DNA from 2 places in the Rhizobium sp. CC-YZS058 genome. Region 2 is predicted to be linked to the other one. Evidence: riboswitches for the same ligand, from Rfam matches in the RefSeq annotation. Region 2 holds a riboswitch; the other holds the start of a gene.
The links. Region 2 has a riboswitch for cobalamin ahead of U8330_RS15395 (ABC transporter ATP-binding protein). Riboswitches for the same ligand answer to the same signal wherever they lie in the genome.

Region 1 (7,911 bases), 3.1 Mb from region 2:
ACAGAATGCGTTCCGAAAGAGGTGGTTCGGTTTGTCTGAACAGTTTCGGGCGTTTTGCTAAGTGGATTTCCGCCTCGATTATGCCGCCACCATCATCGGTGCCAGCGCGTTAAAGTAGGCCTGATCCGGCGTCTGCCGGCCAAGGGATGAATGTGGGCGTCTGGTGTTGTAGAAGTTCAGATATCGGCCGATGCCAGCGCGTGCCTCGGACACAGTCTTGTAGGCATGGAGGTAGACTTCCTCGTATTTGATCGAACGCCAGAGCCGCTCGACGAAGACATTGTCTCGCCAGGCACCCTTGCCATCCATCGAGACGGCGATCTGCGACCTCTTCAGCACGGCGGTGAAGTCGATGGAGGTGAACTGCGATCCCTGGTCGGTATTGAAGATTTCCGGCTTGCCATGACGGGCAAGTGCCTCCTCCACCGCCTCGATGCAGAAGGCTGCTTCCATCGTGATCGACAAGCGCCATGACAAGACCTTCCGGCTGAACCAGTCCACGACGGCGCACAGATAGACAAATCCCCGCGCCATGGGGATGTAGGTCAGGTCCATTGCCCAGACCTGATTGGGCCGGGTGACTGCCAGCTTTCGTAGGAGGTAGGGATAAATCTTGTGCCCTGGCGCCGGTTTCGAGGTGTTCGGGCGGCGGTAGATCGCCTCGATGCCCATCTTCTTCATCAGCGTGGCGACGTGTAGTCGCCCGGTCTCCAGACCTTCTCCTCTCAAGAGCCCCTGCAACATCCGACTTCCGGCAAAGGGGTAGTCGAGATGCAGTTCGTCAATCCGGCGCATAAGGGCCAGATCGCCGTCAGACACCGGACGTGGAGAATAGTAGACGCTGCCACGGCTGAAGCCGAGAAGCTTCGCCTGGCGCACGACGGATAGCTTGTGCTCGCGGTCGATCATTTCTTTCCGCCCAGCAATCCCGCCTTGCCGAGCGCACCGGATAAAAAATCGTTCTCCAGTGTCAGTTCGCCGATTTTCGCGTGCAGCGTTTTGACATCGATGGTCGGACCCGACGGCTCCGCCTTCGTTTCATCGCCGAACACACCCGTCGCCCCCTCAAGGAGCTGGTCTTTCCATTGCTTGATCTGGTTGGCGTGCACATCGAACTGCTGGGACAACTCCACCAGCGTCTGCTCACCTCGGATGGCGGCAAGTGCCACCTTCGCCTTGAAAGCCGGGCTATGGTTCCGGCGCAGTCGTCTCGTCATGGTCTCTCCTGTTCCCGGCATCTAAGCCGAAGTCAGGCAGAAACTCCACTCATCCCCGATGTGCAGATTTCCCGAGCCAGCTCTATCATCGTATCTCACAATGCACGCAAGCTCTGGAAGCGGTCCATCAGCTCGTGGACGAGGCTACCCTTGAGACACGTCGCAAGACTGTCGCGGTGGTTACTCCCATATCTTTCGAGCTGGCATCTGCCCTTATCCTTCTCGCAAAACTACGCTCGCTTGGTCAGGCTGATGTGAACGAAAACGCTGTATGGCAGGCAGCGCAGATGAGAATGGCCAGTGCGCGCCACGCGCTTTTCGTTGCACAAGACGATGGCGATTTGCCCTACTCCTTCCGCGGCTCGGCTTTGTCGATATAGGACCGAAATACAAGAACGGGACGACGCGGCCTCATCCAGCAGGGTTGACCACAATAGATTCAGTCGTGGCCGCCACTAGCTTTTGCGCGGTATGGGACATACACCCACAGTCGTGGATGCGAACTGCAGCTCCTCGTGTCAAGGATTCTCGATATGCTGGACGAACTCAAGCAGGCTGTGAACGCGTTTGCGATCGAGATCCAGCTGGTGGAAGAAACGTCCGCACTTGGCATGGTTCAGGGCTATCATGTGATCCGGCCCGCCAAATCGATCGAAGAGCTCCAAGCGTTGAAGGTGACGCATGCTGAGGCGTTCCGCGCTCTTGCTGGGGAAGTTCACTCCCTCACCACGACGAGCGAGCTAGACGCCTTCCGTCGTCGTTTTGCAGCTTCAAGTGTTGCCCTCCGCCAGGTGCTCCCGCTGCCAACCCTAGCTGCTCAAAGATACGTAGATGCCGCTTTGGTAGGAGCAGCGTCGCATTTGTCCAGGATGAACAGCGTTACATAGCTCAACCGCGAAACGCAGCGGCCCCACATCTTGACTACCGATGGCGCTTGGAAGAGCCTGTCAGACACGACCCGGAGACCATCATGACCAATGACGCAAGCTACAGAACCGCTGATCGCGCTGGCTACATCCTCGGCGCGATTGTCAGCATCTTGGTGTATGGGATCGTCCTATTCCCCATGCTCAAAGCATTACTGGCGTAGGCCGCCAGCACCGCGCGTGGCCCTATCAGATCATTGTGGGGAGATTGGGTGCACGTCAGAGCACGAACAAGTCTAGCGTCCGCGTTGCATCCTGCATCAGTAGGCCTTGTGGATTGACAACACGTCCTGGGCGAGCCTACGTCTAGGCATCGATCGGTACCGAGAGAGGCAGACGCCTTCGAGGTGTAAATGGGAACGTGACGGGCGGACCAATATTCGGCGCCCATATCACGGCCGACCCCGCGACTGTAGAGTGGCGAGGAATTATCGAGCCGGCACCCCGGCTAAAGTCACTGCGTTGGAACGGCGAAGGCCTCAGATACGCGGGAAGACGAGAGTATTCCGAAGGCGAATGCATATCGCCCGACGCCATGAGCCAGGAAACCTGCCGAGCGATAGGAGCGTCGTGCTCCGACCGGGGTTCATCCCCGTACGCGCCATCACGGAGGTTGTTATGGCTCATTCTCGTTCCAACGCTGCGGCTTTGCCGCTGAGCGACCGTCTTATCGCCGGCGTATTCTCCCTATTTCTCGGCGCTGCCCTCATCTTCGCGGCAGGATTGGCCAATTCATCGACGCTGCACGACACAGCGCATGATGTTCGCCATTCCTTCGGGTTTCCCTGCCACTAACGACAGCGTCCCTCTTCAGCGATAACCCAGCCCGCCACCTCAGCAGTGGCGGACGCGCTTTGGCTTGCGCTGCAGAGGGCAGAGGATCAAAATATGATTGTAAGAACTCTACTGGTCGCACTCGTGGCCGGGCTTATAGCAGGCGTCTTTATGACTGGCCTGCAACAACTGCGGCTCGTCCCGCTCATCCTGGAAGCTGAGACTTACGAAGGCGCTTCCGGTCCTCATGAAGACCATGCAGCTGTCTTCCAACACCCTGTCGAAGCCCTTGCGCAGTATCTGCTCGTGACGCCGGCTCACGCCCACAGTGACAATGCTGAGGAAGAAGCCGGCGGAACGCTGTTTGGCCTTGATCGGTTCTCTGGCACCCTTCTTGCCAACCTTGTGGCTGGGGCTGGGTTTGGCTTGCTGATGGCGGGCGTTAGCGTCGTTATTGGTCACCCTTTGACAGCTGCCAACGGCTTGATCTGGGGATCGCTTGGCTGGTTGGCAGTCCATCTTCTGCCGTCCCTAGGACTACCACCCGAACTGCCGGGCTTCCCTGCAGCGGATCTGACGGCCCGCCAAATTTGGTGGATCGCAACTGTGTTCATCTCAGCCGTAGGTTTAGGCATGTTGGCGCTTCGGCGAGAGTCAGGCCTGCAGGTTGGTGGTCTACTGCTTATCGTTCTACCACACCTTTGGGGCGCGCCCCAGCCAAGTGATATTGCTAGCCCAGTGCCGGCTGTTCTTGGGGCGGAGTTCGCAGTAGCAGCCCTCGGAACGACTCTGGCTTTCTGGCTGGTGCTCGGCCTTGTCAGTGGTTGGATTAACGTCCGCTACGGCAAAGCAGCCTAGGGCAACGACTACGCTGGCGGCAGCGCATCGACGAAAGCCGCCAGTCTTTTCCTCTGAACGGCAGTCGGAAACAACCCGCAGTTATCGCATACGGTGCCGCCGGGAGCCTGGTAAGCGAGACAACATCCTGCCCTCCGAAGAAAATAGCGGTCTTGCTCGCTGCCTGACCTGCTCATACAGATGAAGTCCGTGTCAAGCGAGTGAAACAGGGCCCGCTCGTCCCTTACGATGGCCAACCCCGCCTTCCGACCTTCATACCCACGCCCCACGGCATCACCCATCTGCTGAAACGCCAAAGCGACGCTGTCCGCAACAAGCCGCCACTGCATGGTCGGTTCTAGGCCGGTTGTCTCCGCTATGGAGAATACGAACGGTTGCATCCATCCGTTCAGTATCAGAGCAGCGTTGCTGGGTTCGACGATTGGGATGAGCATGGCTAAATGAAGTTTGATATGCGGCCCGTCAGCGCTGTTGCAGTTACGCCATTCGATCGATGCTACGTAGGTGTCCAAAGGCGGTTCGCATTTGTTCGCCAAAGCCAGGATTGCAAGAACCTTTGCGAGTTGAAAACTAAGGATAGCCACAGCATGAGCACCTCTGGCTTTAGGAGTGAGACTCTCCTCGAAGCGGTCAGGGTGACCAAGCAAGGATGCCACGATCCGCTCGTCGGCTGCGGCGTCTTCGAACGGAAGGTACGGCTCACTTTCGGAGCCAAGCTCGACTTGAACGAAGGGTACATGCGTCGCGAGCAGGGAAACGATTTCGGAGTTTCTCATGGGCATGCAATCCAATTCGCACGAGAAACGGGTATGTGCCGAGACGCTCGCTCTCTGACAAGTGTGGACAACCGTTCCAGACGACGGCATCTAGTAGATGACCACATCGAATGATGATGTGGCGGTCAGGCTCTAGGGTCCGCCCCGAGCAACTGATAGTCACGACGTGCTCGTGCCAGGTACGATACGACCGCAGCTAGCACGATACTGCCGCCGATGATCGTGTTCGTCTCAACGCTTTCTGAGAAGAAGAGCCACACCCACAACGGACCAAGGGGAACATCGAGCAGGGAGATCAAGCCAGCTTCACCAGAGCGGATCATGCGTCCACCAACCATCGACATCACGTTTGCCACCCCGGTGGTTAGCGCGCCCAATAGTGCGCAGGCGAGAAGCTGAGATGCATTTGGTGGCGCTGCCGACGATGTGAGCGGAAACGCTATCATTGCGCTAACGCCGGCGGCTGCCACCGTCACGAGCGTCATATCCAGTTCCGGGTATCGCTTGGCTTGCACGAGGGACGCTGCGAAACCAGCAGTCATCACGAAGGCAGCCAATATTCCGATAGAATCCTGAGTGGTCATAACGCCCATCATCATGACGGCCACCCCGACTGAAGCCACCAAACCGCAGATGACAAAGCGATAGGTAGCGCGTTCGTTGAAAGCGAAGAATGCTATAATCGCCGCGATGAACGGTAGCGCAGCGTATACCGTCATGACGTTTGCGACAGTGGTCAGCTGTAGCGACACGACGTAGCTGATACCGGACACAACGCCAATCGCGACTGCAAGGAAGCCTGGAGGCGAAAATGTAGCTTTGATGGCGGCGGGCTTGTCTCTCTCCACGACCAACCAAAAAAGCCCGAGCGTGATGAACGCGAACAAAGAACGCCACGCGACGATTGACCATGTATCAAGAGCTGCTAACCGCACGAACAAGCCCGCTGTACTCCAAAGCACAGTTGCGATGAGCACGACGATGAAGCCGTTAAGGCGGGTTTGGGCCATCTAAATCTCCCGAACAGACATGACTGGAGCGTAGGGACAATTAGCTCAGCCGGCAATCGGACGGATTTAGTTTTCGGCCTTGGATCGTCGTTGGAGACTTGTCGCTGACACCTAGATGCCTTCAAGGATTCCTTGATCCTTTGTGCGCTAAAAGAAGCCTTCTGCTTTTGGACACGTGCGATGAATCTCTGGAATGATCTCCTCGGCAACCTTGCTGTAGTCGCTATTGGGACGTCCTTGTGGACGTTCTGCAACCAATGGGCAGCTCGGCGGTCGTCATCATTATCGACAGTGCTGCTAAGCCTTTTCATGGCTCTCGGTTCTGTTGCCGTCATGCTGATGCCGTTTGAGCTGCAGCCTGGCGTCTATCTCGATCTGCGCTACACGTTCATTGCAGTAGCGGGGTATTTTGGAGGGCCGCTCGCAATTGCGATGCCTGTAGTGGCTGCGCTCGTTACTCGCTACTACATCGGTGGAACAGGTCTGTGGATCGGGGTTTTCCATATCCTGCTGACTGCCGTCAGCGTCCTGACGATCCGCTCCCTGTTCAGCAAACGGCGTTCGCTTGAACATGGGTTGTTTGCTCTCACCATCACCGTGCCTTTCAGCGGCACTGTCGGTTTTGCATACATGATCGCTCCACAGCGTTGGCCAGTCGTCTTCGAATCAGTGGTCGCCCCGGTCGCCGTAGCCCTGATGGTCTCGACCCTTATCTCGTCCCTTGCCATCGTGCAGGAGCGTCGGCGCCGCGCGGTCACGAATGAGAATCTGATCTATCGTGCAATTATTGAAGCGCTCCCGGACTGCCTCAACGCGAAGGACCTGAACGGTCGTTTTATAGCAGCAAACCCAGCAACTGCAGAGCTTATGCACGCTGACACTATCACGCACTTACTCGGTAAGACCGACGTTGATTTCTACCCGCCGGACACCGCGCGTGAATTTCGAAATGTGGAGCTTGAGTTTCTGAAACGCGCTGAGCCGATAACGATCGAGCAGAGATTCACTCTTCCGAGCGGAAACGAAACCTGGTTGTCGACACTGAAAGCACCCATTCGGGACGAAGCAGGCGCCGTCGTCGGCATTGTCACCCACAACCGCGAGATTACAGCTCAGAAGCAGGTTGAAGCACAGTTGGCCCTTGCTCAGCAGCGGCTAAAGGAAGCCGTTTCCACGATGGCGAACGGCCTTGCAATGTTCGATGCTGAAGGCAAACTCGCGTTCTGTAACCGTCAGTATCTGGAGATGTTTCCCCTCACAGCCGATGTCAGGCAAGTGGGCGTATCGCTTAGAACTATAATCAAGGCTGCAATCGTTCGCGGTGAGGACCCGATGGTTCATGGCTGTGAAGACACGATGATCGAGCGAACGTTCGCCGCACTTCTCACGGTAGGTGTTCGCGAGATGCAATTGGCGGATGGTCGATGGATCGAGACCAGGACGCGTCAAACAGCTGAGAACGGTGCGCTGGTCGTGTTCACCGACATCACCCACATCAAGGATGCCGAGACAAAGCTGCAGTTGCAGAACTCAATTCTCACGAGGCTAGCCGCAACCGACGCATTAACAGGCTTGGCCAATCGTCGTGCATTTGACGAGGCTCTCATTGAGAATACTCTTGAGTCGGGCAGAGGAGGGCACGATGTCGCCTTGCTCCTCATCGACGTGGATTGCTTCAAAGCCTATAACGACACCTATGGGCATCAAGCCGGCGACGTGTGCCTGCAGAGCGTTGCATCATGCGTGAAGAACGTCGCGGCGGCCTTTCCGAAAGCGCATGTTGCGCGCTACGGTGGCGAGGAAATCGCTGTCATTTTGCCGAATTTGGATGCGGACGGCGCATTGCGCGCAGGTGAACGGATCTGCACTGCCATCCGGTCGGCTGGTCTCGTGCATGAGACAAGCGAAAAAGGCATCGTCACGGCAAGCGTTGGCGTCGCGATGATGAGCCGCCGACAAGGCCGCCGCATCACTGACCTGATCGAAGATGCTGACCGCGAGCTCTATCGCGCGAAGGCAGGAGGGCGTGATCAAGTAAGAATTGGGGGCATCCCGACCAGTGGCGAGATGGTTTCAGTAGGAGTCATAGCTGCGAACTCGGCAACCTGACTGGACCACTCTTCTTTTGTACCAGTCTAAAGACGCGCTTGCTCAAGGGCTCCCCGGCCCCCCCCCCTAGTGCAATGAATGAAGAGCCAGCTTTGGTGATCGGAAACTGGCTCTCCTCTAGTTCAAGGCGCTAGAACTGTTTGTATAAGATCGAAACCAGGTTCTTCGGTTCTTCCGCTTCGACAAGGCCTGATGCACCGAAAATGTCGGGGGTCGGCGATTTAAATAGAGCCGACAGGAG
Region 2 (7,911 bases):
GGTGGCGCACATGCCGCCGCAAAAGGCGGCGATCGGCAGGGTCAGCACGCCGAGCCTGTCGCCGATGCGGGTGATGACCGCCACCGCGCCCGCCGCAGCACCCGCCGACAGGCCGAAGAGAAAGGGATCGGCGAGATCGTTGCGCGTGACGGTCTGCAGCAGAAGGCCAATGACGCCGAGCCCAGCCCCCACCGCAATCGCCAGTATGGCGCGCGGCAGGCGCAGGTCGGTGACGATCCGGTCGATCGGGGTCATCGGCGCGCCATCGCCAAGCCCGAGCAGCTTGCCGATCGCGCCAAGGATGTCGGGGAGCGGAATGACCGTGGAGCCATAGGCGACGCAGGCACAGGCAAGCAGCGCGACCGCGAGAACGGCCGCGCCGATGCCGAGGAAAAAGCGAGCCTGCACGGTCAGAAGGCTTCCGGATGCATGGCACGGGCCATGGCGCCGATCGCGGCGACATTGTCCGGCCCCGGCGTCAGCTGCTCGTAGCGCAGTGCCACGAAGCGCTCGTTCTTCACCGCGTCGGTTTCCTTCATCGCTGGATGGGCCTTCAGGAAGTCGAGCAGCTTCCGGTAGCCGCTGTCGGTCTGGTAATCCAGCAGCACCAGGAATTGCGGGTTGCGCGCCGCCACGGTTTCCCAGTCGGTCGTGCCCCAGCTCGTCTCCATGTCGTCCATGATGTTGCGGCCGCCGGCTGCGGCGATCATCGCGGAAGGAATGGCGAACTTGCCGGCGGTAAACGGCTTGTCCTCGCCGGAATCATAGAGGAAGACGCGCGTGTCGCGATTGGCGCCGACCTTGGCCTCGATCGACGCCAGCTCGGCCTTCCAACCGTCCACCAGCGCCTTGGCCTCGGCCGCTTTGTCGAAGATCGTCCCCAGCCGCTCGATATCGCCGAACAGCAGGTCCATGGAGGCCGGCGGACGGTTCTTGTCGACATGGATGCAGCTCTCGCTGAGAAGCAGCGTCTTGATGCCATAGGGCTTCAGCGTATCCGGCGTCACCTCGCCGCCCGGCTTCAGGCCATAATACCAGCCGGCGAAGAGAAGATCGGGATCGACGGAAAGCAGGTTTTCCATGGTCGCATATTTCGGGGCGATCTCCGGGATCGCGCCCAGCTGCGCCTTGAAGGCGTCATCCAGCTTGTACCAGCCGGAGATGCCGGCGACGCCGACCATCTGCGGCTGAAGCCCGAGCGCGAAGGCCATTTTCGACATGTTGATGTCCTGCACCACCATGCGCTGCGGCGCGTGGTCGAAGGTCAGCGGCGTGCCGCAATTGTCGACGGTGACGGGATAGGCAAGCGCCGGGCCGGCGGCAAGGCTGGCGAGCGTGGCGAGCAGAGCGAAAGAGACGCGCTTCATGAGGGACGGGCTCCGAGATCATGCGGGAAGGGGATGTCGAAAATGGTCAGTTCGCGGTCTTCATGCGGATGGGGCAGGCGCAGGAGATCAATGCCGAACACATCGCGCACCGCGTGGCGCGATAGAGCCTGCTGGGGCGGGCCGCTCGTCACCAGGGTGCCGTCCTTGATGATTGCCACCTTGGTGGCGAAGCCGGGGACGAGATGGAGATCATGCAGTACGGCAATCACCGTCAGGCCGAGATCGGCGACGAGGCCGAGCAGCAGGCCGCGCGCCTGTGGATCGAGATGGTTGGTCGGCTCGTCGAGAAACAAGAGTTGCGGCTGCTGCACGATGGCACGGGCGATCTGGGCCCGCTGGCGCTCGCCGCCGGAGAGCGAGCCCATCTCGCGCCGCGCCAGTGCGGCAAGGCCGCAGCGCGCCAGCGCGTCGTCGATCAGGGTCAGCTCCTCGCGTCGCGGCATGGCGCCGCCATGGGGAATGCGGCCGAGCGCGACATAATCGCCGAGCGCGATGCGCCGATCCGGCTGGTCGGCCTGCCCGACAACGGCGATCCGCCGCGCGCGCTCCGCGGGTTTCAGGGCGGCCAGCGGCTGGCCGAGCAGGCTGATGGCGCCGCTACTCGGACGCAGCATGCCGCAAAGCATGTGCAGCAGCGTCGTCTTGCCGGCGCCGTTCGGGCCGACAATGGCCAGCCGCTCGCCCGGTTCGATCGACAGCGTGACGTCGCGCAACAGGCTGCGGCCAAAGGGGGCGCGATAGCCGAGGCCCTCGGCGGACAGGATTGCCGGCCGGGATGCTGGGGTCATGAACGCCTCCCCAAAACTGGCCGGTTCGCCATCGTCAGGGCAAGCATGGCCGGTCGGCGGGGCAGACGCCGCGGAGGGGTGGAGCGGGAGAGATAAGGGCACATGTCATCCTTCGTCCGTTTGGGATGCGAAGGATGAGACAGGCCGGCACGCAATCGCGCGCAGCCACGGCTCAACGCTTCCCGAAACACCCCGTTCGGTTGTTACGTCAGATGACGGCAGGTCTCCTGGCTTGCGGGTCGAAGGCGATGCCGGCCTTCCCGGTCTCGCGACCAGTGGCATGTTCGGCAGAACCTCACCGCATACAGTTGCGGGGGCAGCCACGGCTTCGGCCCCATTCGGGTTGTCCTCACCGTGTTCCCTATTAATCCCTCCGGCTTGGCCTCGGGAACCGTCTCGTGCAGTTAGGGCCGCGATGGCAGCTCTGTCAAGACGCGCGGCCACGACTGCCGGTTGCTGGTGCGAGGTCATGGTCAGGCTGCCTGCTGGTCCCAGCTGCGGAAGGGGTCGGGCAGGGCGCGCCAGCGTTCGGGGGTGAAGCGGTCGGCCTCGATCAGGCAGTCATCCAGCGCGCGGCGGATCCAGGCCTCGTCCATCGGCTCTGCGCCGATGAAGACGATCTCCTGGCGGCGGTCGCCCCAGACCGGATCGAGAAAGGGGGCCATCATGGCGCGGAAGCCCGGATCGTCCGGCCAGCGCGTTTTGGGCACCGCGCTCCACCAGAGCCCGCGCTTGGCCGTGCGGACAAAGGCGCCGGCCTGGCTCAGCTCGCCCACATGCTGCGGCCGGGTGGCCAGCCAGAAAAAGCCCTTGGCGCGCACCACGCCCGGCCAGCTGCGATCGATGAAGGCTTGGAAACGTTGGGGATCGAAGGGGCGACGGGCGCGGTAGACGAAAGAGCGGATCCCGTATTCCTCGGTTTCCGGCACGTGATCCTTGAAGCCGTGCAGCTCCTTGAACCAGAGCGGGTGCGTTTCCGCTTTGGCAAAGTCGAAGCGGCCGGTGCCGAGGATTTCAGCGAGCGGCACCTGGCCGAAATCGGCCTCGATCAGCCGGGCATCCGGGTTGAGCCCGGCAATGATCGTGCGGGCGGCGGCACGCTCTTGCGCGCTGGCACTGCTGACCTTGTTCAGCACCACAACATCGGCGAATTCGATCTGTTCGACCAGCAGATCCACCAGGGTCCGTCCGTCCCCATCGCCGGCTGTCTCGCCCCGGTCGGCCAGGAAGTCCGTCGAGGCATAGTCGCGCAGCAGGTTGGCGGCATCGACCACGGTCACCATCGTATCCAGCCGCGCGACATCGGACAGGCTGCGCCCGTCTTCGTCGCGGAAGTCGAAGGTGGTGGCCACGGGCAGCGGCTCTGCGATGCCGGTCGATTCGATCAGCAGATAATCGAAGCGGCCCTGTTCGGCGAGCAGGCGCACCTCGCGCAGAAGATCGTCGCGCAGCGTGCAGCAGATGCAGCCATTGGTCATCTCGACCAGCTGTTCCTCGGTCCGCGAAAGATTGGCGCCGCCATCGCGCACCAGGGCGGCATCGATATTGACCTCGCTCATGTCGTTGACGATCAGCGCCACGCGCAGACCCTCGCGGTTGGCGAGCACGTGATTGAGCAGTGTCGTCTTGCCAGCGCCAAGAAAGCCGGACAACACGGTGACGGGAAGCGTCTTCACGGAGCAGCTCCTGCATTAAGTGAAATGTTATACCGTTACGTTTGCATGGAACGGGGTGGGTTTGTCAACAGGCCGCGAGTCCCTTCTCTGGTCCACACTGTCGCAGGACCGCCGAACCGAGGTCGCCCGCAGCCCTCAATAGGAGCCGGCAAATCTGTCAGAAGACAGGACCGCGGCTGCGAACCGCGCCGTGGTGACCGATCAGGAGAGGAGGCGCGCGCCATGAAAGCCATGCTGTACGAGCAGTTCGGGGTATCTCCGGAAATCGTCACCGTGGACGATCCGACGCCGAGCGAGGAGGGCGTGGTCATCGCCGTCGGCGCGACCGGTCTTTGCCGCAGCGATTGGCATGGCTGGATGGGGCATGATCCGGATATCCGCCTGCCGCATGTGCCGGGCCATGAATTTGCCGGCCGCATCGTCGCCACCGGGCGGCGGGTCACGCGCTTCAAGGCGGGCGACCGAGTCACCGTTCCCTTCGTCTCCGGCTGCGGCCGGTGCAGCGAGTGCCGCTCCGGCAACCAGCAGGTCTGCCCCAGCCAGTTCCAGCCGGGCTTTACCCATTGGGGCTCTTTCGCCGACTATGTGGCGATCGATTTTGCCGAGACCAATCTCGTCGCGCTGCCGGACACGATCGACGATGCCACGGCGGCAAGCCTTGGCTGCCGCTTCGCCACCTCGTTCCGCGCGGTGGTGGACCAGGCTCGCACCAGGCCGGGCGACTGGGTGGCGGTGCATGGCTGCGGCGGCGTGGGCCTTTCTGCCGTCATGATCGCCGCCGCGCTCGGTGCGCAGGTGGTGGCCGTCGACATCGTCGACGACAAGCTGGATTTCGCCAGGCGCTGCGGGGCGGTGGCCACGGTCAACGCGGCGCACGTGCCGGACGTGGTGGCGGCCATCCGCGATATCACCAGCGGTGGCGCCCATGTCTCCATCGATGCGCTCGGCCATCCCACCACCTGCTTCCATTCGATCAGCAACCTGCGCCGGCGCGGCCGGCATGTGCAGGTGGGCCTCATGCTCGGCGCCCACGCGACGCCGCAAATTCCAATGGCGCAGGTGATCGGGCACGAGCTCGAAATCTACGGCAGCCATGGCATGCAGGCCTGGCGCTACGAGGCGATGCTGGCCATGATCGAGGCTGGCAAGATCGCGCCGCAGAAGCTGATCGGCCGCCATGTCGGCCTGGAAGAAGCCGTGCCGCTCCTGACAGGCATGGACGCCTCCCGCGACCTTGGCATCACCGTCATCGACCGGTTCTAGACCGATACAAAAGCCATGTTGTCAGACAACCTGACGGATGGCAGTGTCTGCAGGGCAGGGTCCGACCGCTGCTATTTGCGCACCAGGCTGAAGGTGAAGTAGCTGCCGCGGTGGTAGTCGATCGCGTAGATCACCGGCAGGCCGGCAGCACTAAAGCAGGTCTCTGTGATCAGCAGCGCGGGGCCGAAGTCGCGCAGGTCGTTGCGCGCCACCACCTCGTCCGGCAGCATGACGGCCTTGACCGAGGCGGCCGACATGCGCGGGCGCTGCTTGTGCTCGTCGAGCAGCGCCAGGAGCGAACCGCTCCAGTCGATATCGTAGAGTCGCGCCGGGATCAGGCTGCGCGGCACATAATCGAGGCAGTACATGATCGGCGTGTCGCCCTCGAGCCGCAACCGCTCGATCCGGATGACCCGCTCGCCGGGCTGCAGGTGAAGCTGGCGGGCGATGATCTCGTCCGGCGCTTCCTCGGCAATCGAAAGAACCTTGTTTTTCGGCTGGTAGCCATATTGGCGCGCCATGTCTGTGACGCTTTCGAAGACGGTGATCGGCCGATCCACATGCACGGCCGACATGGCGGAGATGAAGCGTCCGCGTCCGTGCTCGACAGTGATCACCCCGTCCTGTTCCAGCAGTTTCAGAGCCTCGCGCAGCGCCGGACGGGAGATCTTGAAACGGGCGGTCAGCTGCGCTTCGGTCGGCAGCTTGTCGCCCGGGCCAAGGCCTTCATCGCGGATCAGATCGGCGATGCGGTCGCGAAGCTGGATGACCAGGGTGCGCGTGTCGCGAAGGGGCTCGTCCAAAACTGACCTCGGCCGGGTGTGAGAGTTCTGCTGTCTTGTCTGACAAATCTGCAAAGGTCAAGCAGGCCCCATCCCCGTGCGCTGCGTCCGCCTTCACCATGGAGATCAGCCGCTCGCCTCGATGGCAATCACCGCTTCCCTGGCTTGACACGGAACGGCAGTGATGTCAGTTGTCTTACAACATTGCCGGGGCGGAGATGTCGCGGCAGCTCATGACAAGGGAGAGCTTCATGCTGAATTTCGACGAAGATCGGTTCCTGCGCATCCAGTCGGGCGCGAGCGGCTTTGCGGCCCGTTTCGATGCGGTGATCGGCGAATGCCTGGCTGCCGGCGCGGACAATGTCTTCTTTCTCGGCACCGGCGGCGCGGCCATTCTCATGCAGCCGGCCCACCAGCTCCTCCAGCGCCGGTCGCGCTTCCCGTCCTTCATCGATCTGACCGCCGAACTCGTCATCACCGGCTCGGCCAATCTGACCGCGAAGTCCATCGTCGTCATGCCGTCGCTTTCCGGCACCACCAAGGAAAGCGTCGCCCTGCTCGCCAAGGTCAAGGAGATCGGTGCGACCGTCATCACCCTGGTCGGCCATGAGGAAACGCCGCTCGGCAAGGGCGGCACCCATGTCTTCGTCAATTTTGCCGAAGACGACACGTCCTGCGAATCCTTCTATCTGCAGTCGCTCTACATCGCGCTGTCGATCATGAAGCACCGCGGCGAACTGGCCGAGTATTCCCGCATCGTCGGCGAATTGCAGGGGCTGCCGAAGCTGCTGCTCGAGGTCAAGCGCGCCTATGAGGACAAGGCGGAAGCCTTCGCCCGCATCCTCGCCGGCTCCGACTATCACATCATCACCGGCGCCGGGAATGTCTGGCCGGAGGCCTTCTATTACGGCATGTGCATCCTGGAAGAAATGCAGTGGATCCGCACCCGCCCGGTCCACGCTTCCGATTTCTTCCACGGTACGCTGGAACTGGTGGAGAAGGGCGTCAGCGTCATTCTCTTCAAGGGCGAGGACGAGGCCCGGCCGCTTGCCGAACGCATCGAAACCTTCGCGCCGAGCTACACCGACAAGCTGACCGTGCTCGACACTGCCGATTTCGCGCTTCCGGGCATTTCGGCCGATGTGCGCGGGCTGATCTCGCCGATCCTGCTGGCCACCGTGCTCGAGCGCATCAGCGCCCATCTGGAAGTCATGCGCAACCATCCGCTCACCACGCGCCGCTACTACAAGAAGGTTGCCTACTGAGCCCGCACCGGCGCATGCTGCGCCCCACCCTTCGCCTCGGCTGAGGGGCTTCCCAAACAGGCCGCAGATGCCCGACCGGCATGTGCGGCCTTGCCATATCCATCGTCAGGCTGAGGTTCCATGTCCCGTCTCCGCTTCGCCGTCGTCGGCGACAATTGCGTCGATCGCTTCAAGTCGCCCGTCAATCAATCGTTGATCGGCGGCAATGCCGTCAATGTCGCGGTCCAGCTTGCCGCGCTCGGCCACGAGGCCTTCTATTTCGGGGCCGTCGGCGCAGATGCGGATGGGCGACGCACGCGGGAGATCCTGGTCGCAAATGGCGTCCGCACCGACCATCTCAGCATTCTGCCGGGCGAAACCGCCTATACCGACATCGAAAGCACCCCGTCGGGCGATCGCGTCTTCGCCTATGAATCCTTCGGCGTCTGCGCCGATTATCGACCCGACGCCGAGGCGCTCGCGGTGCTGGCCTCCATGGACCATGTCCATCTCGGCTGGATTCGCGATCGCGGCCTTGTGCGCCGGGCCATGGCAGCGGCGGGCACGTCGGTGTCCCAGGATCTTTCTGTCAACAACGATCCCGTTCATCTGGGTGTCGAGGGCCTGCGGATTGCCTTCGCCTCGGCCGGGGAGGACCGCGCGGCAGCCGAGCGGATGCTGGCCGATCTTCTTTCGAAGGGCGCAGCACTCGCCGTCGTCACGCGCGGGGGCGACGGCTCGACCGCCAGCGACGGCAGCGCTGTTGCGGA

Region 1: another riboswitch for cobalamin. It lies ahead of U8330_RS00665 (CbtB domain-containing protein); the one in region 2 lies ahead of U8330_RS15395 (ABC transporter ATP-binding protein).

What each region holds. Positions count from the first base shown of each region.
Region 1 covers NZ_JAYESJ010000001.1:130,046-137,956, forward strand. Annotated here, with positions in the region: one part of gene U8330_RS00655 (IS3 family transposase) at 79-959, opposite strand; one part of gene U8330_RS00655 (IS3 family transposase) at 959-1,217, opposite strand; gene U8330_RS00660 (hypothetical protein) at 1,751-2,104, shown strand; cobalamin riboswitch at 2,445-2,715, shown strand; gene U8330_RS00665 (CbtB domain-containing protein) at 2,762-2,938, shown strand; gene U8330_RS00670 (CbtA family protein) at 3,032-3,775, shown strand; gene U8330_RS00675 ((2Fe-2S)-binding protein) at 3,784-4,551, opposite strand; gene U8330_RS00680 (DMT family transporter) at 4,677-5,561, opposite strand; gene U8330_RS00685 (diguanylate cyclase) at 5,742-7,670, shown strand.
Region 2 covers NZ_JAYESJ010000001.1:3,205,672-3,213,582, reverse strand. Annotated here, with positions in the region: gene U8330_RS15405 (FecCD family ABC transporter permease) at 1-414, opposite strand, end outside; gene U8330_RS15400 (ABC transporter substrate-binding protein) at 411-1,367, opposite strand; gene U8330_RS15395 (ABC transporter ATP-binding protein) at 1,364-2,176, opposite strand; cobalamin riboswitch at 2,376-2,587, opposite strand; gene zigA (zinc metallochaperone GTPase ZigA) at 2,650-3,852, opposite strand; gene U8330_RS15385 (zinc-dependent alcohol dehydrogenase family protein) at 4,075-5,115, shown strand; gene U8330_RS15380 (GntR family transcriptional regulator) at 5,187-5,918, opposite strand; gene U8330_RS15375 (SIS domain-containing protein) at 6,149-7,162, shown strand; gene U8330_RS15370 (PfkB family carbohydrate kinase) at 7,283-7,911, shown strand, end outside.